2 regions of the Syntrophotalea carbinolica DSM 2380 genome follow, and region 2 is predicted to be linked to the other one. Evidence: riboswitches for the same ligand, from Rfam matches in the RefSeq annotation. Region 2 holds a riboswitch; the other holds the start of a gene.
What was found. Region 2 has a riboswitch for cobalamin ahead of cobA (uroporphyrinogen-III C-methyltransferase). Riboswitches for the same ligand answer to the same signal wherever they lie in the genome.
Positions count from the first base shown of each region.

Region 1: linked by a shared signal. The riboswitch ahead of PCAR_RS16060 (TonB-dependent receptor plug domain-containing protein) and the one ahead of cobA (uroporphyrinogen-III C-methyltransferase) in region 2 are both predicted to bind cobalamin.

Region 1 covers NC_007498.2:3,475,847-3,487,362, forward strand. The annotation lists gene PCAR_RS18160 (BON domain-containing protein) at 1-363, opposite strand, end outside; gene PCAR_RS16050 (methyl-accepting chemotaxis protein) at 795-2,882, opposite strand; gene PCAR_RS16055 (nitrilase family protein) at 3,608-4,444, shown strand; gene PCAR_RS16060 (TonB-dependent receptor plug domain-containing protein) at 4,529-6,484, opposite strand; cobalamin riboswitch at 6,648-6,845, opposite strand; gene PCAR_RS16070 (fasciclin domain-containing protein) at 7,176-7,607, shown strand; gene ybgF (tol-pal system protein YbgF) at 7,673-8,473, opposite strand; gene pal (peptidoglycan-associated lipoprotein Pal) at 8,565-9,137, opposite strand; gene tolB (Tol-Pal system beta propeller repeat protein TolB) at 9,302-10,594, opposite strand; gene PCAR_RS16090 (TonB family protein) at 10,599-11,468, opposite strand; gene tolR (protein TolR) at 11,511-11,516, opposite strand, start outside.
Region 2 covers NC_007498.2:585,981-597,496, forward strand. The annotation lists gene PCAR_RS03095 (cobyrinate a,c-diamide synthase) at 1-78, opposite strand, end outside; gene PCAR_RS03100 (cob(I)yrinic acid a,c-diamide adenosyltransferase) at 81-611, opposite strand; gene cbiB (adenosylcobinamide-phosphate synthase CbiB) at 1,192-2,136, opposite strand; gene PCAR_RS03110 (cobyric acid synthase) at 2,133-4,727, opposite strand; gene cobS (adenosylcobinamide-GDP ribazoletransferase) at 4,751-5,497, opposite strand; gene cobT (nicotinate-nucleotide--dimethylbenzimidazole phosphoribosyltransferase) at 5,504-6,565, opposite strand; gene cobU (bifunctional adenosylcobinamide kinase/adenosylcobinamide-phosphate guanylyltransferase) at 6,562-7,113, opposite strand; gene cobC (alpha-ribazole phosphatase) at 7,110-7,733, opposite strand; gene cobA (uroporphyrinogen-III C-methyltransferase) at 7,730-8,983, opposite strand; cobalamin riboswitch at 9,108-9,292, opposite strand; gene PCAR_RS03140 (hypothetical protein) at 9,421-10,269, opposite strand; gene PCAR_RS03145 (ethanolamine ammonia-lyase) at 10,443-11,516, opposite strand, start outside.

The DNA.
Region 1 (11,516 bases), 780 kb from region 2:
CACCATGGAATGAACCCGCCCCCGCAAGGTCACGTGCCCATCGATATCGGTCTCGATATCGATATGTTCCTCATCGATGTTGCGCTCCTGGATAAACGCATGGCGGATGTGTTGTGTGATTTCCTTGTGCCCCATCCTGTGGGCAATGGCGACATCCAACAGGTCGTATGCCTGCCGCACCCCCGGCACCTGTTCGGCCAGGCGTTTGGCCAGGCGTTTGCCCGCGATGGTATCGATGGTTCCGGCAAGCGTTGCCGTGCCATCATGGTAGCTGATGCGTAAATGGCTTTCGGGCAGTTTGATACGGATATCGTTGGCAAGTGCGCCTTCGATCAATTTTCGGATACGTTCGTCATCGTTCATGGCCACTAACCCTCCCTAAGCCGGTTAGTTTCTCCCGGAAACGGCCCCTTACCCCGCTCTCTGCGTCTATCGGTTCGTTTCGTGACAACGCCCCGGCCCTTATCCTCCGGATAAGCGGAGCCTGTCCCCTTGCACGGTGTTACCTTCTTTCAGTTTAATCCCGGATGGTGTTTTCTCAAGCTCCCGGGTACGGAACATCCCGGCATCGAATACGTCCGGCTGTCCGCACCTTTCATGCTTCGGTTGCGTGCGGCTGCGGCACTGTGTTCGGTTGGCTCCATAATTTGCGGGCGTGCCGATTTTGGAAACAACCGCCTGATTTGATGTTCCCGAGATACGATAAGGGGGAGATTTTCCCTGTTAAAACGGACGAAGGCTGCCTCAAACAGGGCAGCCTCCGTCTGTTTTACAAGTGTGTGATCCGGTTAACTTCAGTATTTGCCGAAGTCCGCATCATCGAGAGCGATTTGCGGTATCGAGCTGTTTTGTCCCGCCGTTTCGGCTTTCAGCGTTTGGGCCGCCTTGGGAGCAGAGATTGACGGCTGTTGAGCATAACCGGGTGCTGGGGGTTTTGCAGCATGACCACGCAAACGAAACTGACTTAACAACTGACGCATGTAGGCCGATTGACTGGATAACTCCTCGGCTGCCGCTGCGCTTTCTTCGGCGCCGGCGGTATTGCTCTGAGTGACGGCGTCAATTTGATTGATGCCGTCGTTGACCTGGGCGAGACCGTCCGACTGTTCTTTGGAGGATGCGGCAATTTCTCCCACCAAATCGGCGGTTTTGCCGATACCGACCACAATCTCTTCCAGAGCTGCGGCGGTACGGTTGGCAATATCGGTGCCGTTTTCTCCTTTTTTGACACTGCCTTCGATCAACTCGGCCGTTTCCCTGGCGGCATCGGCGCTACGCGCGGCCAGGTTACGGACTTCCTCGGCGACTACGGCAAAGCCCTTGCCATGTTGTCCGGCTCGCGCCGCTTCGACTGCTGCATTCAGTGCCAACAGATTGGTCTGAAAGGCGATTTCGTCGATGGTTTTGATAATCTTGCTGATATTTTGGCCCGATTCGCTGATTTCCTGCATCGCGGCAACCATCTGCTGCATTTGTTCACTGCCGCCATGCGCTGCTCTTCTCGCCGTATTGGCCAGGCTGTTGGCTGTCTGCGCATTCTCCGCATTCTCATGGGTGCGGCCGGACAGTTCGCCCAGGCTGGCACCGATTTCCTCGATGGCAGCCGCCTGCTGGGTAGCTCCCTGAGACAGCGCCTGGGCGGAATCTGCGACTTGGCCGGAACCGGAATCGATTTGCTCGCTGGCGCTGTCGATTTGCCTAAGGATGTCATTGAGGCGATCGGTCATGTTGCGCAAGGCCCGGCCGAGCACATCATGTTCCGAGGTCAAGACCACATCCCGGGTCAGGTCGCCGTCAGCAATCGCTTCGGCCAATGCGGCTCTTTGCTGGAGGCTGTCGGCCATGGTGTCAAGGGCCTCGGCGAGCAGTCCCAGCTCGTCTCGGCGGCTAAAGTGCAAGCGACCGGAGAGATCACCGTTCTTGATATCCTGGGCGAATGCGACACCCTTGCCGAGGATATTGGTAATCGGCCTGACAATCAAAATGACCATAACGGCCAGCACCAGCACAACGATAATGCCGATGATGCCATTGCGCATGATCAGACTGTCGATCACGCTGAAAATATCCTCGGTATCCGCTCCGGCGGCAACGAACCAACCGGTGGTCGGCTCGGTACGGAAACTGACGATTTTTTCAATCCCCTCAAAGGTGTAGGTCTCGATGCCATTTTTCCGGCTCATCAACTGCTTACCCCAGTCAAAAGCACTGATGTTGGTTTGCAGGATGACATCCGTATCCGGATGGCTGCAGATCATGCCCGTCTTGTCGGTCATGAAGGCGTAACCGTCGCTGCCGATTTTGATCGGCACAATGAACTGTTCCGTAAACTTGCTAAGCTCGATGCATGACGTCAGAACACCGATCACCTCTCCATGCAGCTTCATGGGCTCCGCTATGGTGAAAATCGGCCGTCCGGTGACTTTACTTTTGATGACATTGCTGATGTTGTTTTGGCCCTGCATCCCCAACTTGAAATAGGAACGGGTCGACAGGTCAAGCCCGATCACCTCCGGATTGGGATGGGCCACAACCTTTCCGGTTCTGTCGATAAGTGTAATGGAATCGTAAATATCGTAGGTCTTCATAAACTCCTGCATGAGTTTATTGGCTTTTTCGAGCTCTTCCGCACGGGGTGTTTCCTGCGACAGTATTTTGGTGAATATTTCCTGTCGGCACTGTGTTTTGAGATCACCGCGCAGGTCCTGGATCCAGGCCGATATTTGCGCGGACAGATTCCGGGTGAGGGTTTCCAGCTGGTCGGTGATGATGTTCTGGACAATATGGGATGTGGTTCGGGTGGAGAGGACCGCGGATAGGGCCATGCCGAGTATAATAAAACCGATCACAGGGAACAAAATACGATTGCGAAGGGATTTCATCAAAAAAAAACTCCTATAAACAGTGACTTGCAAGCCACTTGCGATTAACTTTTAAAGCGGTTAATGTTTAGGTCGAAAACTATTGGAATTAGTACATTAGGAAGCTTGCGTGCGGGAAACTTTAGCGTATCAACCGTTGGCAGCCGGTTGAATGGCCGAAGGAATTTCGGGGACGGTCCCGTTTCAAGTGATTAACTGTTGGCAGCCAGTTAAATCAGCGAATGACAGGCCGGGTACATGTCTCCGGGAAAGAGGATTTTCCCTCGCCCAAAATTCATAAAAGGACAGGATCAGGTTGCAGCGAACCATTTTGCACTGCACCTGCCGTCGATGGAAGAAAAAAATTCGCTAAAAAAGAAAAAACCTCAGCCAACCCACCCATTGCAGCGACTCGGAAGGGCAAATTAACTTTGTTTTCATCCGAAAACGGTCCTTTTCCCCAATCTCTGCGTCAATCTTCCCACTTGCTTGTGCGGCGTAAAAACTACGCCTCCGCGCAAGTGCTCGATTTTCTTGACCTTGGGAAAAATCACTCGTTTCCCTTATGAAAACTACGCAGTGTGCATCCTGAGTTTCCGGATGCAAATTAACTTAAGGAGAACCCTCCGGCCAGCCCCCATCGGTCCACCAACAAACACCATCATTGTCGTCGCGCCCCGATAAGCCTGTTGTATCTATCTCTGTGCCGGATATAATCGGATACCCTGTCCAGCAGAGGAGAACATATGACAGAAAACGGTTTATCGGATCTGGGGGCTTTTCGTCTGGCACTGGTGCAGTCGGTATCGGAGATCGGCGATTGCACCCGTAATCTGGAAGGGATCGCCCGCTGGACCGAACAGGCGGCGCGGCAAGGCGCCGAGATGGTCTGCTTTCCGGAATTGGCCATTTGCGGCTACACCCGCAGCGGGATTGGCGAGCTTGCCGAAGTGGTGCCGGGACGGGCTTCTTGCCACCTGGCGGCATTGGCCCGAAAGCATCGCATGGTGGTGTCGGCCGGTCTGATCGAAAAATCCGGGTCAGCGTGTTACATCACCCAGTTGGTCGCTTCAGCCGACGGTTCGATAGAACGTTATCGCAAAACCCACCTTGGCCGTCGCGAACGCGAGGTATTTTGCGCCGGTGATGCATTGCCCGTCTTTACGACCAGAAGCCGCGCGGGAATGCCGATAACATTCGCCATAGGGCTGTGTTACGATCTGCATTTTCCCGAGCTGGCCACTGCTTATGCGGTGCAGGGAGCGCAACTGCTGCTGGCACCCCATGCTGCTCCCCATGCCGGTCCCGATCGCATGCAATTGTGGCAGCGCTATATGGGAGCCCGCGCCTATGACAACACCATGTATGTTGCCGCCTGCAATCATGTTCAAAAACTCAAAAGCAGCGATTGCAGTGGCGGTCTGGGGGTGTGGGACTATCGCACCGGCACCTTGCTTGCCCAACGCACCGAACCGGGTGAAGGGTTACTGTTTTGGGATCTCGATCTCGATGGAGTGAACCGCACGCGTGCACAAGGGCGAACGTTTTTTCTGGACGACCGCCGTCCCGAGCTGTTTCGATGAACCGCACCGGACGGCTCATGGGAAGGCGAAAAAAACAGGCCGCTACCCGTCAAGGGCAGCGGCCTGTTTTTTGTAAAGCCTCGGTTAGAAGGTAACTTCGTACCCGATAAGCGCCAAACGCGGCATTTCGTAGTATTCGTACTGGTAGCTGCTTTCCGGATCCTGATTGCCGGCACTCACCACTTCTTCATCCAGCAGATTGGTGACGGTCACGTAAACCCGGCCCACGGGCAAACGGTACCCGGCACTGATATCCATGGTATAGGCATCATCCAGATAGTCCTCCCGCCCCGCAAGAATGGTTCCGCTCAATTCCACATCGAACTTGTGCCATTGCCAGGAAGCTCCCAGGCTGGATTGGAACTTCGGCCCCGGCCGATACTCCTGACCGTCCGGATCCTCGGCGGACGGGTCGGCCCAATATCCCGAACAGCGCAGGGCCAGGGTATGCCATGGTCCCCTACTGCCGACAAACGGCCGCCAGTCAGCTTGCCATTCCACACCGATACTTTCGTAATCGCCTGCGTTAAAGTAGGTCTTGTCATCGACTCCGTCGATATAGCCGGTGTCGATTTTATCCTCGTAATCCATATAGAACCCGGCCAGGCGAACTTTCAGGCCTCTGCCGGTGAACTTGACCCCGGCCTCGTAGGTTTTGCCTTTTTCGGGACGCAGATCCGGATTGCCGACCAGCCGGGACGAGTCGTTGAACATCTGATTGAAGGTCGGTGCCCGGAACGCCGTGCTGAAATTGGCGAACAACCGGGTCGTTTCGGTCAATTGGAAACTCAGTCCGGCAGCCGGCAGCCAGCGGTTATATTCCTCCCCTTCCTTTTCGGGGAGAATGAATTGTTCGCGCATGCCCAGCGTCAGTGTCAAACGCTCAAAAAAGGTTTTCTCCGCCTCGACAAAGGCCGCGGCATCGTGGCGGTGATGTTCCTTGTACTTGTAGCGGTAATTGGCTGCCCGATAGATATATTCCGCACCCGTCGTCAGGGCGATGTCTTCCGGCAGTTCGAAGCGATAGTCGCCCGACAGTCCGGCGTTGTACTCCTTGTTCCAGGAGTCTTTGGAGCCATCCGTGACCTTTTTACCACCGTAGACATCGTAGTCGACATTGGTGGTCCCCAGGGAAAAGAATCCCTTCAGGCGATAGCGGTCTTTCTCGTAGCGCACATCGGTGAAGAGTTTGTATTTTTGCTGGGTGAACTGGTTCTCTAGTTTTCCCGCAATGCCGCTTTTGCCGCCCGCGTCGTAAACTTTTTGCCAACCGCTGCGATAATAGCTGGCAAGCAGATCAAAGGTCAGGTCCTGCAGCGGACTGAAGCTCAGGTTAAACCCGTAACGGTCCGTATTGCCGACGTCGTAGTGCGCAGGGGTGCTTCTGGAGGTGGGGTTCAGGTAAGTCTTCTGATAGATTTTGTGCAGATCGTTGAGATGCTGGTAAGTCATACCGGCGGTCAGATTGGCGCGACTGATTCCGACGCTGTAATTCCGATAACCGTATTCGCCGAGCTCCGCGCGCATGCTGGTCAGAGCGACCTCTTCCGGCTGTTTGGTGATGATGTTGATGACCCCGGTCATGGCATCGGCACCGTAAAGGGTCGAGGCGGCTCCTTTAAGAATCTCAACCCGGTCGATCTGCTCGATGGGAATGGTATCGAGATCGTAGGACGCGCCTCCGGCACCCTGAATGGGCATGCCGTTAACCAGGACCAGCTCCCCCCCCGGCAGGCCGCGAATGCTCAGGTCGCTGGTCATGCCGCCGTTGCTGAGGCCCAGGGGACCCTGGGTTTTGAATGCCAGGCCACCCGCTTTGCTCAGCCCCTCGTAAAGATTTTGCGCACCGCGCGCCTGCATATCCTCGGCTGTAACCACCGTGACCAGACGGTGGCTCGCGCTTTCCGTGACAGGAAACCGGGTACCCGTAACCACCACCGCATCCAGGGTGCGGTGCGCCTCGGCTCGCAACGGAGCCGGCAATAAACAGGCCCCCAGACATAACAGGACTGCCCCTCGTGAAAAATAATTGCCGAGCATGAATCCCTCCTTTCGACAATTCAACAAATAGCATCGGGCAGGGGCCGGCACCCGACATAAAAAAATCCCGGAGAACCTGATACAGGTTCTCCGGGATCCCGTTTTATCCCAAAGAAAATTGGACGCACTGCGCCCTGGAAACGGTTCAGCCCCGAAACCGGTCCCTATATAAAATCTTGAAGCAGGTCTTCTGACTTCCGACTCAAACCTACTTGTCACACCTTCACACAGCGCGATGCTGCATTGGTTTTCAGTGACGTTCGTCGTCGGTTACAGCGGCGGGTCCGTTGCCGATTTGCACGGCATTCCCTTTTTTCGCTATCAGGTCGATGTAACCTGGAGCGCACTTCAAGATAGTGTTACGAATGAATGTCGTTCCATTCGTATACGGAAACTAGTACAAACGGCTGCCAATGTCAAGAAAGCCTTCTGCTTGAGAGCTTTATTCCAGAGGATGGGTTTAAACGCAACTTTTCGGGAGCATACGACGGCATGAGCTTAAGGAGAAAAGGCTTTGCCGCCGCATACGAGGTCAAGGCGCAGGTTGTCAAGGGGGGTAAATCAGTTACAATGGCCAGGTAAGGTTCAAACTTTGCGGCTCCAACCCGATACGATCCGAGATGAAAACGGGCCGCTAATGTCAATACCATGCACGGTTCTTTCCATCAGGGGCCGAGAAAAGGAGTTTGCCATGCCGACGATCATGGAAGCCATCGCTGCAGATCCATCACTGAAGACCTTGAACAAGGCTTTGGGGATTGTCACAGGGGTCGTTGAGAGATTGGGGCAACCCGGTAGTTATACCTTCTTCGCACCTAACGATGAGGCTTTTGCGCGCCTCAACATCGATCAGGTGCTGGCCGATGCCGGCAAACTGGCGGATATCCTCAACTACCACCTGGTCGCGGAGAAATATACTGAAAAGGAAATGGACGTCACAAACCTTGACTCCATGGTCACGGAACTGGGCAAAAGCCTTTCCATCTATCTGGACGAAAACGATATCATGATCGACAACGCGCACATCGTTAAAGCGGATATCCAATGCAGTAACGGGGTGATCCATATTATCGACAATGTTTTCCTGCCGCAACACTCCGGCTGGTATGAAACCATGGCCTGACCATTCAGGGGGGGAGATTAAAAAAGGGGCGACCTTTTCAGGCCGCCCCTTTTTTTGGGTCTTTATTATTTGCCCCAGGCTTTGAGACGTTCTTTGGCAATACCGGCTTCCCCGGACAGGGGGAAACTCTTGACCAGTTTTTCAAGAATGGCGCGGGCACTTTGGCGGTCTCCGAGTTGATCGAAGGTCAACCCCTGCTTGAGATAGGCGGCTGCCGCCTTGGGATGATCGCCGTATTTCTGAATGACGTCTTCAAACTGCAGGATGGCCTTCTCGTATTCTTTTTCCCCTGCATAGGATTCGCCGATCCAGTAAGCGGCGTTCGGTGCCAGCGAGTGGCCGGGGTTTTTCTGCAGAAATTCTTCCAACTGCTTGCGACCCTCGGCATAGTGCTTCTGTTTGCGGATCGCATCGACGGCTTGCAGATAAACGGTCTCGGGCTGGGCGGCGCCGGCCTTCGGCAGTTGAACCACCGGGGCCGTGTTGCCGGTAGCGGAAGACGGATTTTCTTCAAGGGCGCTGATGCGCAGCCCCAGATCGTCACGAACCAGGGCCAGTTCCTCCTGAAGCTCATTACGCTGTTGGTCAAGATCGGCGAAACGGCCATGGATGCTTTGCAGTTCCAGGCGCAGGTTATCCAGATCCGCCTGCGTTTTGGCCTGTTGTTGCGTCAGATCATCCAGGCGCTGGCGTGTCTGGCCGAGCCGGTCGGTCTGTTGGGTCGCGAGTTCCCTTTCGGTGGCGGCCAGCCGGCGTTTCATCTCTTCAAGGTCGCGGCTCATGGCCAGTTCCTGCTGAGAAGGGATACAGCCGGCAAGCAAGGCCAGCGTGGCGGCGCACAACATCAGGATTCTTAAGCTTTTCATGACAATCGGTCCTCATTGTGTTGAGGGCGGCGGATCGGTAGAGCCGATCCGCCTTGGATACATCGGTTTCGCGAAAATACCCAACCTGTAATCAGGGCATGGATTTGAATTCCGCACGCCGGTTCATGGCGTAGGCATCTTCGTTCTGTGCCGGATCGAGAGGCATTTCCTCACCATAGGAGATCACACTCAGGCGATCGCCGGCAACACCGAGGGATTCAAGATACTTCTGGGCAGCCAGGGCGCGACGCTCCCCAAGAGCCAGGTTATATTCATCCGAACCGCGCTCATCGCAGTAACCTTCGATGCGGACCTTCTGATCGGGGTTGGCTTTGAGATATTCCGCATTGTTGATAAGAATGGCCTGCGCCTCGGGGCTCAGGTCATAACGGTCAAAATTGAAGTAGATGCGTTCCAGAGAAGCAACCGTTTGCGGCATCGACATGCTGTCGTCCATGCTCTCTTCGCCAATCATGCTTTCGCCAATGCCCGTCTCTCCCGCGCCCATCTCTTCAACACCTTGGACAGCCTGTTGCGCTGCCGCCTGATCATCGGTGGTGACAGGTACAGGGGCCGGTTTTTTGGCACAGCCTACCGCCAGCATGGCCGTAAGAATCATCATCAACAGCACCTGCATGGAAATCCGAATACCTCCGCGTTTCATGGTTTTACTCCTTTACCTGATAGATAAAATGGGGTTGAAGACAAACAACAACTTCGGGGCCATCCCGAAAATACAAAAAGCGTGTAATTCAAACTGAGCGGGTAAACTGAAGCAACGCTCATTATACGTGAGTGTTTATCAAAAAAACAGGGGGAATAAACGTCTCACCGCTGACCGGACCATGCCGGGTGTTGGCACTGTCCGCCACCGGCCGAGATGCGGCGTATGCCGGTGCCATCGGCCCGCATGATGTAAATGCCCTTACGGCCGTCCTGATCGGAAGAATAGACCAGGAAGCGGCTGTCCGGGCTCCAGCGGGGGTGCTCTTTATTGCCGGGACCGAAAGTCAGGCGGCGTTCGTCCGTACCGTCGGGTCGAACGGTATAGATATCAAACACGCCCTTTTCCAGGCGGGTAAAGGCAATACGCTTGCCGTCGGGACTCCAGGCCGGAGTGGCGTTGTATTTACCGTTAGCGGTAAGTCGCGCGGTCTGGCCGCCGAGCAGGTCCATGACGAAAATATGCGGATTGCCCTGCCGGTCGGAGACAAAAGCCAGCCGGTCGCCGGCCGGGCTCCAGCTCGGATCGACATCGATACCCCAATGACTGGTAAGACGGCGGCGGCGACTGCCGTCGGTGCCGAGCAGCATCAGTTCGGGATTGCCGGTGGCCGACTGGGTGAGCGCAATTTCCCGACCGTCAGGCCGAAAGCGCGCTGCTATATTCAGGCCTTTTTTAAAAGCCAGGCGGGCTTCCTGCCCGGTGCTCAACTGTTTCCGGTAGAGATCGGGATTGCCGCGCCGGTACGAGGTGTAAATGACCTCGCGTCCGTTGGGCGAAAAATCGGGATTGAGAACAATGGAGCGGTGATCGGTAAGGCGCAGGGCATTGGCGCCGTCGGTATCCATCAGATACAGCTCCTTGTGCCCGGTGCGGTTGTCGATATAAGCGATACGGGAACTGAACGGACCTTCCCGGCCGGTGACGCTCTTCAACACCTGATCAGCGAATTTATGCGCCATGGTACGCACATCGCGTCGAAGTCCCGCATAGCGGCGACCGGTCAACAACCGCCTGTGAACGACATCGTACAGACGAAAATCGACCAGCAGCCGTTCCCCTTGCAGTTGGTAACCGCCCTTGATAAGAATTTCGGCACCCAGAAGGGCCCACTGATTGAAATCGACCCGAGAACTGGTCAGACCGGGACGCCGCGCATCATCCAGAAACGCCGCCGGGTCGAGCTGGCGAAACAGGCCGGACAGCTCCAGGTCGGCAGCCATGACATCGTGCAACTCCGCGGCTATGGCGGGTAGCGGCGTTCCGGACAGGGGGACAAGTTGGGTGTTGGCCACGGCAATGGTCTGTTGGCCAGGAGCGCGAATTTCAACCTGGGCCTGGACGGCAGTCGCCGACAGGCAGAGCAGGGCGATAAGCAGGGTCACGAAACGGCGCATAGTTTTAATCCATAAGGTCTTTGAGGTTGAAGACGACATCGAGTTGCAGCGTCCTGCCGGGTTTGCGAGGCAGGGCCCTGGCTTTGAGTACGGCTTTTTTGACCGAATCGTCAAAGGTCGCATCGCCGGAGGGTTTGACGATTCGGTAACTGGTCAGGCTGCCCTCGGCGTTGAAGGCCAGGTGAACGGTGGCGGTCAAGTCGCGGCGGGTGACCTGGTATTTGGACAGAGTCCAGTTTTGCTTTAAATAGGCCTGCATCCAGGTCTGCAGATCGACACCGATTTCATCGCCGCTGCCGTCCGGCATGCCCAGGGGAGCGCCGGAACCGGTACCGCCCGAGGTGCCGGCGTTATCTCCCGAAAGCGCGGCAATCTTGTTTTTGAGAGCGGCCAGCTCCTGCTCTCGCTGCTGCTTTTCGCGCATGGCGGCGAGTTTCTGCCGAACACTCTGATAATTGTGCGACGGCGCAGTGGCCTTGGGCGCTGGACTGGTGCGGGCCTTCGCCGATGGGGTGCTTGTTTTTGAAGCAACCGGCTTGGTGGGGGCCGGTTTGCTCGCGACAGCGGTTTTTTTAGGTGGCGCGGGTTTGGCCTTCGCTTTAGGGGCTGCCGCCGCAGGTTTGGGCTTGGTTGCCTTGGGTCTGGAGGTCTTTTTAACCTTGGGAGCCGGGCCGCCGTCCGGGCGTCCGGCCTGGGGGTTGAGGACCGGCATTTTGCTCAGGTCCACGTAATATACCGGCCGCGGCTCGATGCGCCGGGAGGCAAAAAACACCCCGGAAAACAACACGAACACCACCGCATGCAGGGCCAGAGAGAGGGCCAGCAGCCAAAACAGACTCGGTTCATTGCGCGGAGGAACAGGTGGTGTCGTCACGGTCGTATGGGCCTTTGCGGCGTGGGGGATGAAGATAAACGATCAACG
Region 2 (11,516 bases):
AGCTGTCAGCCCCAGGGTCAGGGATGTTTTACCGGCGCCGCTGGAGGTGCCGGCGATGACCAGTCTCGGACAACTCATAGTCAGAACTCCACGCCGGATTGCGCCGGTCGGCCCTGTTGCAGGCCGTGCTTGACGCAGCGCATTTCGGTCACGGTATCGGCCAGCGCGATAAGTGCTTCCGTTGCATGGCGGCCGGTCAGGGCCAGGCGTAGCCGTGCCGGTGCCTGTTGCAGCAGTTCGGTCACGGATGTCTCCTCCAGCAGTCCGGCGGCGATGGCGCCGCAGATCTCGTCCAGAACCACCAGATCGTAGTTGTCGGACAGGACGGCATCACGGGCCAATGCCCATCCTTCTAAGGCAACTCGTTGATGCTCATTAAAACGCGGGTCGTCGCGGCGTTTCGGTACGAAACCCAACCCGCGGCGTACGAATTCTACCCCCGGGAGTTTCTCTAAAGCGGCGATCTCGCCACTGCCGGTGTCCGATTTGAGGAATTGCACGACCTTGGTGCGCATGCCGTGACTGCTGGCTCGCAACACCATGCCCATGGCGGCAGTGGTTTTGCCTTTGCCGTCGCCGGTGAAGATGAGGATGCGTGGTTTATCGTTCATTAGGGATACCCTTTCGGTTTTAGAAACTCCCTGAGTTCTGGTGCTCAGTGCTTAGCCTTAAAATCAAACATCGGCGGGACGCGCCCCGCCAGGCGCCTTACTTTTTGTCCAAGCCCACAAAAAGTAAGCAAAAAAGGGCTTCCCCTGCGGGGGGGGCAGGTCGCGAAGGGCAGAGATAATTTGAACAGTTGAACCATTCAACACCGTCTATGGTTTCTTCGAGCTCCCCCTCGGCCGGAAGGTGAGTGGTCGTTACGAGACCTATTCCTTTTGCGAGGCGGGCGTCAAAAGGCCGTTGGGTGAAAAACTAAAACTAAGCCTCAGTCAAAACTGGAACTTGTAGGATGTGCTGAGGTACGAAGCGCATCGATTGCGAGGCTGTCAGCTGTTTCACCGGGGTTCCCTTCCTTTCGAGCGTTGGCCGCAGGCCCGCTCGATTTCTCCTTTTGCGGAACGGGCTAAGCTTGTGTTGTTGGGTAAACCCTTAAAGGCAACCCCTTTATTTCTCCGGTTGCATCCGATAGGTTTTCGCGTCCCGCAACTAATCACCAATCACTAATCACTGTTTTTTACCTCGAACCTAAAACACCATCCACCGCACCCCGATGAATGCCACCGCCGCCAGCAGCGAGGTCAGCAGCATCAGCTGCACCGCCGCTGCGATGTGCCTGGTTACCAATGGCTGACCGATATCGCCGAAGTACGGCATGTCGGTCAGCTTGCCCTGGCGGTAGACCGGGCCGCCCAGCTGAATCCCCAGGGCGCCGGCGGTGGCGGCTTCGCTCCAGCCGGAGTTGGGGCTGGGGTGGTTGCGCCAGTCGCGTAGGGCGATGCGCCAGGTGTGTTGGGGGCGCAGGCCGAGCAGGGCGGATGCGGCTACCGTGAGCGGCAGGGTCAGGCGCGCCGGCAGGTAGTTGAGCACGTCGTCGAGGCGGGCCGAGGCCCAGCCGTACTGCAGGTACCGCTCGTTTTTGTAGCCGAAGGTCGAGTCGAGGGTGCTTGCGGCCTTGTACGCCATGGCGCCGATCGGACCGAGCAGCACCGCCCAGAATAGCGGCGCGGTGACGCCGTCCACGGTGTTTTCCGCCACGCTTTCCACCGCCGCGCGTACCACCCCGGACCGGTCGAGGGGCGCGGTGTCGCGGCCGACCAGCCAGCCGACCCGCTGCCGGGCCAGCTCAAGATTGCCGAGGCGCAGGGCCTTGAGCACCTGCCAGGCATGCGCGGCCAGGTCGCGGGCAGCAATGCAGGTTGAGAGCAGCAGGATGCTCAGGGCGTCACCCGCCCAGGGGTGCAGGCGGTATGCTGCACTAAGCAGCAAGGCGGAGATTGCTGCCGTGGCGGTTACGACGATCATGGCCGTGACGATACCGGCCAGTCGCGGGTTGGCGATGCGACGGCGCAGCGGGGCTTCCAGGGCCATGGCCAATTGCCCCATGCCTTTCACCGGATGCGGCAGGCGGCGAGGGTCGCCCCACAGCAGATCGAGGCCGATGGCGGCCAGTATCTGCATCTCGAGTGTCATCGCAGCCCCATGAGACGGTAGAGGGCCGGGATGTCGATGCTCTGGCGCACGATGTCGGCCAGTCGTTCGAAGGCCGGTTCCAGGTCGTAGCAGACCTGCACCGTGCCGTAGGGTTTGAGACCCTTGCGCTGCCGCAAGCGGTCGATGAACCAGCGGCGGAAACCATCCGCATCGAACAGGCCATGCAGATAGCTGCCCCATACCAGGCCGTCGTCGCGGCAGGCACCCATAGCCTCGCCGTCGGAACCGATCAGCGCCGGCGGGATCGGGTCGCTGTGGCTCTGGCCGTGATGAATTTCGTAGCCATGGACTTTCAGTCCCGAAATGCGATGCCGTGCTTCGCTGCGGGTAAGGGTTTTGTCCTGCTCGAGGACGGTGTCGATGGGGAGCAGACCGAGGCCTGTCAACTCGGTTCCCGGGGACTCGATGCCGTGGGGATCGTCGATGGAGCGTCCGAGGATCTGATAGCCTCCGCAAATGCCGATGATTTCACAGCGACCTTCGGCAGCCAGTTGTTCCAGGCTGCGGTCAAGACCGACGGCGCGTAAAAAGGTGAGGTCACCGATGACATTCTTGCTGCCTGGAACGATAACGGCATCCGGTTGCCCCAGATCCTGGATGCGGCGTACCGTGCGTATGCGGACATCCGGCTCGATATGCAACGGTTCGATATCGGTGAAATTGGAGATGTGCGGCAGGTCAAGGACCGCGATATCCACGGCATCCTCGCTAGAGCGTGTATCGTTGAACATGCCCTCCTTGAATCCCACGGAATCCTCTTCGGGAAGGCCCAGGTCCTTCACGTAGGGGACCACACCGAGGATCGGACGACCGGTGTGCTGCAGGGTGTAATCGAGCGCATCCTTGAGCAGGTCGGCCTGGCCGCGGAAGCGATTGACGATAAATCCCGCGACCTGAGCACGTTCGCGTTCCGACAGAACCTCCATGGAGCCGACGAAGGAGGCGAACACGCCGCCGCAGTCGATGTCGCCGACCATCAGCACCGGGGCCTGGGCGAACAGGGCCATTTTCATGTTGACGATGTCGTGGGCTTTGAGATTGACCTCGGCGGGGCTGCCGGCGCCTTCAAGCACCATGGCATCGTGCTCGGAGGCCAGGGAGTCGTAGCACTCCTTGACTCGCTCGAAGGCTTCGGCCTTGTAGCGGAAATAGTCCATGACTTTCATGTTCCCCACCGGCTTGCCGCACAACACTACCTGGCTGCCCGTTTCGCTGCTCGGTTTGAGCAGGATGGGATTCATGCGTACGTCCGGATCGAGGCGGGCAGCCTGGGCTTGCACAACCTGGGCGCGACCCATTTCGCCGCCGTCGCGGGTGACGAAGGAATTGAGGGACATGTTCTGGGATTTGAAAGGGGCCACCCGGTAGCCGTCCTGCAGCATGATGCGGCACAGGGCCGCGGCCAGTACGCTTTTGCCGGCGTTGGAACTGGTGCCCTGGAACATGATCGCCGGGGTATGGCGTCGCGTGGTGACCAGGGGGGCCAGGAACAGTTCCTGGCGCAGGGCTGCCACCAGTTGCCGGTTTTCCGGTTCGGTACGTACCGCGACCCGGAAGAAGCGCCTGTCGAGTCCCTCGAAATTTTCGCAAATCCGGATCGCCAGCCCGCGCTTGATCAGGCGGTTGGCCAGGGTGCGGGCGTCCATCGATTTGCGGTCGCAACGGAGCAGCAGGAAATTCGCCTGGCCCGGATACACCGTCAGGTACGGAATTTTTTCGAGTTCATGGCGTAATGTGTCACGCAGAGCCGTGACAGCGGTACGCGATGCGTGGATGTACTCGGCATCGCGCAGGGCGGCTTCACCGACCTGTTGGGCAATGGTGTTGACGGACCAGGGGGGTTGCAGAGATTTGACTTTCCGCACCAGGGCTGGTGACGCAACAGCCAATCCGAGGCGTAACCCAGGGATAGCGAAAATTTTGGTCAGGGACAGCATGACCACGACATTGGCGGGACGGTTGATTGTGAGGCTGTCGAAATCTTCCACAAAATCCGCGAAGGCCTCGTCGACCACAAAAGTCGTGGTGGGAAAGCGACGGGCAAGCGCCCGCAGGCGTTGCGCATCAAGGCTGCGGCCGGTGGGGTTGTTGGGGTGTCCGATGGGCACGATGACAGGGCTGCCCTTCAGTTCTTCAAGGGCGGTTTCGAGTATCTCGAAATCGAACGCGAAGCCGTTGTCGGCGGTAAGCGGCAGGGTATGAACCGTCAGACCGGCGATGTCCGCGGCGGTCGCGTAATCGACGTAGCTGGGCACGGGAATCAGGGCATGACGGACCCCGAGGGCATGGGGCAACAGGTAGAACAGCTCCGTGGAACCGTTGCCTATGAGAATTTCATCTGCGTCGACACCATAGCGCCGGCAAGCGGCGTCGACCAGGGCCAGTCCTTCGGGGTCGGGGTAGTGCACCAGCGAACTGATGCTTCCGCTGATACGGGAACGCAGCCATTCGGGTGGACCGAGCGGATTGATATTGGCTGAAAAGTCGAGCAGCGATTCGGGATTCACCCCAGCTGCCATGGCCAGTTGTCGCAGGTGGCCACCGTGGCGCCAGTTGCCGGATTCCGTCATGGTTTCATATCCTTTATGGTTTCTCAAGTACCGCCGACCGTGCCAAGCGCTGCCGCTACCAGGGCGGGAATGAACTCCACCAGTTCGCAGGTTGCACCGAGGGTGTCGCCGGTAAAGCCGCCTATCTTTTTTTTGCTGTAAGCCGCCAGCAGCAGGGTGCCCGCCAGGGCTGCCATGGCCGCTATCAGACCCGTATAGCTTTGCAGAAGCCAGCCGCCGGCCATCAGAGCTGTTGCGGCCAGCAGGGCCTGTATCCCGTCGGTGCTGAAGACCCCGGCCAGACCACCGGTGGTGCGTGCATAGGGGAGGGCCGTAAGGCTTACCGTCAGGGATGCGCGTCCCGCCAGAGGCATGAGGACCAGAGTGGAGGTGCGCAGTGGCTCAGGAACCGCGGCCAGGGTTACGGTTTTCAGCAGCAGCAGGCCGCAGATGGCCATAATGCCCATGGGGCCGCTGCGGCTGTCGCGCATGATTTCAAGCATGCGTTCGCGGCCGCGACTACTGAAAAAACCGTCGGCTGTGTCGGCCAGGCCGTCCATGTGCAATCCTCCGGATGCCGCCAGCATCATCAGGACACTGAAGGCGCTGACCACCGTCGGCGGCAGAAAAAGTCCCAGACCGAAATCGAACAGGGCGACGACTCCGCCGATCATGGCTCCGACCAGGGGGAACCAGATCGGACTGCGGCCCAGGTCGCATTCGTTTCCGTGACAGCGGGCCGGTAGCGGCAGAATGGTGAGAAAGCCGAGGGCGGCGAACAGGCTTTTCATGGGTTGTTATTTCCCCTGGCTGACGGCGGCTTCATCAAAGGTTGCCATTTCGGTAAGAAGGCGCTTGGCACCTTCCACCAGGTTCATGGCCAGGGCTGCGCCGGTTCCCTCACCGAGGCGGAAATCAAGGTCCAGCAGCGGTTTTTTACCCAGCCGGGCCAGCGCCAGTTGGTGCCCCTGTTCGATGCTATGGTGTGCGGCGATCATGTAGTCCACCGATGCCGGCGCCAGGGACTGCGCCAGCAGGGCGGCGGCAGTGCTGATGAATCCATCGATGATGATCGGTTTTCGCAGGGCCGCGGCCCCCAGGATCAACCCGGCCAGTCCGCCGATTTCGAAACCGCCGACTTTGGCCAGCACGTCAAGACCGTCATGGGGGTCGGGCAGGTTGGTTTGTAGTGCGCGTTCGATGACGCTCACCTTGTGTTTGCGCCGGTTATCGTCGATACCGGTGCCGCAACCGGTCGCCTGGTCCGCTGTGGCATCGGCCAGCAGCGCCACGATGGCACTGCTCGGAGTGGTGTTGGCGATGCCCATTTCGCCGGTGCCGAACAGATCGGCTTCGCCGGCAAAGGTGTTCGCGATTTCGATACCGGCCTCCAGGCTGCGTACTGCCTGCTCTCGGGTCATGGCAGCTCCCAGCGCCATATTCGCTGTGCCGGGGGCGATGCGCCTGGAGAGGATCTGGCCGCTGTCGACGAGGTCCGAAAGGTCGCAGGCCGCCCCCATATCCACCACCTGCACCCGTGCATTGGCGACCCGTGCCAGTGTGCTGATACCCGCGCCGCCATTGGCGATGTTGGCGACCATCTGGCCGGTGACTTCCTGGGGAAAAGCGCTGACGCCTTCGGCCGCCACCCCATGATCGCCCGCCATGGTCACGATCAGGCGCCGATCCACCGGCGGCTGCAGGGAGCCGGTCATGCCCGCCAGGTCGAGGGCCAAATCGAGCAGCCGGCCCAGAGCCCAGTGCGGCATGGTCAGGCGGTCGAGGCGGTCTTTGGCCTGGCGGCGAATATTTTCATCTTGAGGCTTGATCCGGGCGACGGTGGTATGGAGCAGATTCATGACATGTTCTCCTGTTTCAGATGCAATGGCAGGCCGCAGGCCACCAGCGTTACTTGTTGGGCGCTGGCGGCCAGCAGCTGGTTGCAGCGCCCGAGAAGATCCCGGAACAAACGGGTTTCGCGATTCTCCGGGACGATGCCCAGGCCGACTTCGCCGCTGACGAAAATGACGGTGCCGGGATGTCGCTGTACCGCCTCGGTCAGAGCCTGACAGCGCAACTGCACATCGTCTTCCGACAGCGATTGATTTTTGCCGGCGGCCTGGTACATGAGGTTGTTGATCCACAAGGTCAGGCAGTCGACCAGTACCGTGGGGAAGTTTTGCGCCTGCGCCAGGGCGGCGGGCAGATCCAGCGGCTCTTCTATGGTCTGCCAGGCATGCCGGGCACGTGCTTTCTGGTGTTTGGCGATGCGTTCGGCCATCTCCGGGTCGGTGACGGGACAGGTCGCCACATAGGCGTGCGGACCGGGCAGGGCTTCGGCCAGGTTTTGGGCGAAGGCGCTTTTACCACTGCGGGCGCCTCCGGTGATCAGGATCATGCGGCTCATGACGGCAACTCTCCGAGGTGACCGAGGTCGTTGAGGCGCACCAGTACTCCCTGGTCGCCGAACAGACGCACTGCGGAAACGGATGCGGGCTCGACCTCGAATAACAGGTAATGTTTGGCCGGCAGACCCAGCCATTGGCAGATCAAGGCCCGTATGACGCCACCGTGGGCAAAGATCGCAAGCGGTGCGGACTGCGATGCGGCGGTGCGAGCGATACGCTCCGCCGCCTGTTGGATGCGTTGTAAGAAGTCGGCGTAAGTTTCGCCTTCCGGGAACCGGAAGTCAGGCTTCAGACGTGCCCAGCAATCGACCTCGGCAGGAAAATCACGAGATATTTCACTAAAGGAAAGACCTTCCCATCGGCCGAAATCGATCTCACGCAGATCCTCGTCCTGGCGACAGAGTAAATCGAGTTTGGAATGTCCGACGGTTTCCCGCACCCGCAGCATGGGGCTGCAGAAGGCTTCCTTGCAGGATTTTAATTCACTACACTGGCCCAGTGCCGCGGACTGCCGCTGACCAAGGGAACTGAGAGGTACATCCTGACGACCGACAAAACGACCTTTGAGGGCCTCGCCCGTATCGCCGTGGCGGATGAGATAAACCTGGGCGCCGTTCATGCTGCAATCCCTTCCATGAGTCTGCTCAGTAAGGTAAAGGTGGTTTCCTGGTCTGTCGCGTCGATATACTTGCCACCCGGACGAGGCTCGAACCACTGCATGCTGGAAAATGCCGAGACGACCTCCCCGACCACGATCAGTCCGGGACCCTCGTTGCCGTCGGCTGCTCGTTCAACATCTTCGACAATGGTGGCCAAGGTGCCGATAAAACGCTTTTGGCGACAGGTGGTACCGTCGGTAATCAGGGCTACGGGGGTGGCGGCCGGCCGCCCCTGACGCACCAACTGGTCGGCTATGGTGGCAAGCATGGTTTTACCCATTAGAAGGATCAGGGTGTCAGGGCCCTGGGCCATGCGGCGCCATTGTTCTTCGCTCAGATCGGCACCGCCTTTTTTGTGGATGGTGTAGACTCCGAAGGACGAGCCGTATTCGCGGTCGGTGATGGGGATGCCGGCATAAGCTGGTACGGAGGCCACGCAACTGACTCCAGGGACTATTTGGAAAGGGATGCCGGCCTCAAATAAAGCCCGTGCTTCCTCGCCGCCACGCCCGAAAATGGTTGGGTCGCCGCCTTTAAGTCGGGCTACGTTGCGACCTTGGTGGGCCAGTTCGAGCATCAGGCGGATAGTGTTTTCCTGAGTGGATTTGCAGTTGCCCTTGCGTTTGCCGACGTCGATTTTTTCGGCCTGCGGTGCGTACCGTGATACCAGCAACGGGTTGGCGATAGCATCGAACAGCACCACGTCGGCATCTTGCAGGCAGGCAGCCCCTTTGACGGTGAGCAAACCGGGATCTCCAGGGCCGGCCCCGATCAGGGAAACCTTTCCGGGTGAGACATGCAGGCCCCGGTTGGCAACGTTTGCCACCGGGAGTGTGTCGTTTGCAGAACAAGCGGGTAGTGAAGTTTTCAATCCCGGAAGAATGATGTCTCCCGATGCGGGCAGATCGCCACGCATGATCAGTACCCCGGCGGCGCGAGCATCATCGGCGACCTGCCCGTTGACGGCAGGATTGTCGGCATCGGTTATAACCAGGAAGACGCCGTCGAGATCCTCACGCCGGTAGAGGCGTTGTCGCATTTCAATAGTATCCGGCAAGGGCCCGACTTGCGATAAGGTGACCTGTGGGTCGACATGGCGCAGGTGGGCATTGTGTTCGGCAAGCTTGGGGATGAGGGCGTGAACCAGGGGGCCGTTGCCGACCAGCAGGCAAAGCCTTCCTTCAATGGCTAGTTGAATCGGCAGGTGCATGGGTAACCTCTCCGCAAAAAAAAATCCCCGAAGCTTTAAGCTTCGGGGATATCGTTTTTTATCCGCCTGGTACGGTTTGCGCACGAGCAGAATTGCCAGACCTCAATCCTCGAAGGTCATAAACAGCACGTGGGCAGGACAGGCAGGTCTTCTGGCTTCCGGGTCATATCTCCGGCCACGCCTTCCCTTCCGTGTTTACGAAAAGTGGCATCGTGTGGCCATTGTCACCGGTTACAGCGGCGGGACCGCGACGGATTTACACCGTCTTCCCTGTTAGGCTTTTGGAGCACCTGTCCTTGAGCAAATTGTGTGGTGCGAGATCGGGGTTTCGGAAGGGCGTGCGCATATCGCCGAGCAAGCCATACTGTGTGTCCCGATATCTGAATTGAGTTTTAACAGATATCCGAACCTAATGCCATCCCCCAAATGGGGGGATTTCATGATGGCTCAGAGGGGGGAGTTGCCTGCGGGGCATGTCGCAGGCGTAAGTGCCAGGCCAGCGGCAGAGTGAATTTGGAAAAAGCGGTCAGCAAGGTTCCGCTCAGCACGATGGTCCACATGACCCCGGCATCGAGACGGTCCCGGAACAGGCCGGTGATCAGGGTTGTGCCCCATAGCAGGATTAAGCCGAGCATAAGCTGAATGTTTTGGCTCATGGCGTGGATACCCCAGAAGTTTTCGGAAATGCGGCTCAGGTTGCCATGGCGTAGTTTGATTTCAATGAGTTTAAACCAGATGCGTCCTTCTGCGACCTGGGCTGAACCGTCGAAAATATGATGCAGCAGATAAAGCACAATGAGCAGATATCTGCTGAATCCTCCGCTATCGAAGCAGGTCGTAAAAAACGGTGGATAACATAATACCAGCATCAGCGCGCCCAACGCTTGGCCGATGCCAACCAGGGTTACGCCGCCGATGAGTTTTTGAAGTTGCCGGTTCTTATCCGTAAATCGTTCCAGATGGTCGACAAATGAGGAGACTTTTACGCTGCTGACAAAGGTGATACCGGGGTAGATGTATTTGGTCATGACTCCCAGTACGGCGGCAACTTTATACTCGGTCTGGGCCATACTGAACATGGTGTATAAGACAGCCCCCTCAAGAATGCTTTTGCCGACAGTGTACATGAGATTACCGGTTTCACCGAAACGGTAGAAGCGGCTGATGACCAGTGCATGGGCCCATAAATGGGTTTTGTGGATGACATCGTGAATCAGGCCGGGGCGTTTGTCCTCGGGAGGTGGTCCGGTCTCCGATGGGGGTACGGGAGGAAGAATAAGGTTCATGAGACCGTTTCTTTCTTTGCCCGGAGTCTACGTTTATCCGGTAGGGTGACATACTGTTCGGGCTATCGGTTGGTGCCAAAAAGGCGTAACGGCGATAAGCTGTCCGTTACGCCTTTCTGATCAGGGTTGATACGGGTTCGGTACGCCGGAAAGATACCGGCGTACCGAAAAGGTTACATGGATTGCAGCAGCCTTACGGTTTGGCGGGCCGCTTTGCGGGGGTCAAGACCGGTATTGGAAATACCGGAGATAACCTTGGTCACATCATGGTCGACGGTGCCGGCGGCCCAGGTGGCCGGAGCAACGCGAGTCATGTAGACCGAGTAGGCATGGTGACCGCTACCCGGGCGTTCGCCGATGATGTGGATAATGGCTTTGGGTGTACTGGCCGGATCTTTGAACAGGATGTCGCCGGCCTGGTAACCGGCGCGCACGCGGCCGCTGGTAACCACGATATTTTCCTTGGCCACGGTCCAGCCGGCTTTGGCCATTTCAGACTTTAGCTCGTCCATGAAAGGCATGAGGTGATCTTCGTCCATGAGAGCCTTGGCGTTCAAGCCGTCGGAAAGGACGATCTGTACGTCCGGAGCCTTGCCACCCCAGGCGGCCCGCAGTTTTTCGAGAGTGGCGACGGCGGCGTCACTGAATTCTTCGCCGGTGCTCGGGTGAGCAACATAGTCTTCCCGGTCGGCTGATTTGGTCTGGACCGTCACGGCGTTGGGGATGGAGGCGATGAACTCGGGGGTGAATTCGGCCCACAGGCTGATCTTGGCGTCATCATAAAGGTCGTGGATCGCCTTGTTGGTTTTCGGTTCCAGATCCCAGATGTTTTCGCCATAGCCGATGGCCAAAGGTACTCCGCGAGCCTGAATTTCATCCACCTTTTTCTGACCTTCGGCGTAGATTTCCTTCATGCTGCGGGTGTCGCCTTTGGCCAGCTGGTATTTGTAGTAGACCCAGATCGGGTCGCCGAAATGCTCGGTCGGTTTGCCATTGGCGTCGATGATCTCGATCTTCTTAAAGAAATTCCACATGTCGTCATTGATCTTGTATCCGAATTTCTCGCGCATGCGGACATGGTCCTGATAGGCGGTGGTCAGGTAGCTGAGCATGGGATCGTTTTTGGTCGGCAGGGCCATCAGATAACCGGGGTTGGCCGGAGCGATCTGGTCCTGGCACCAGTCGAGATCATCGAGGGTGACGGGCATGTGCAGGGTCGAGCAGATGTCGAGACCGATGATCAGGCC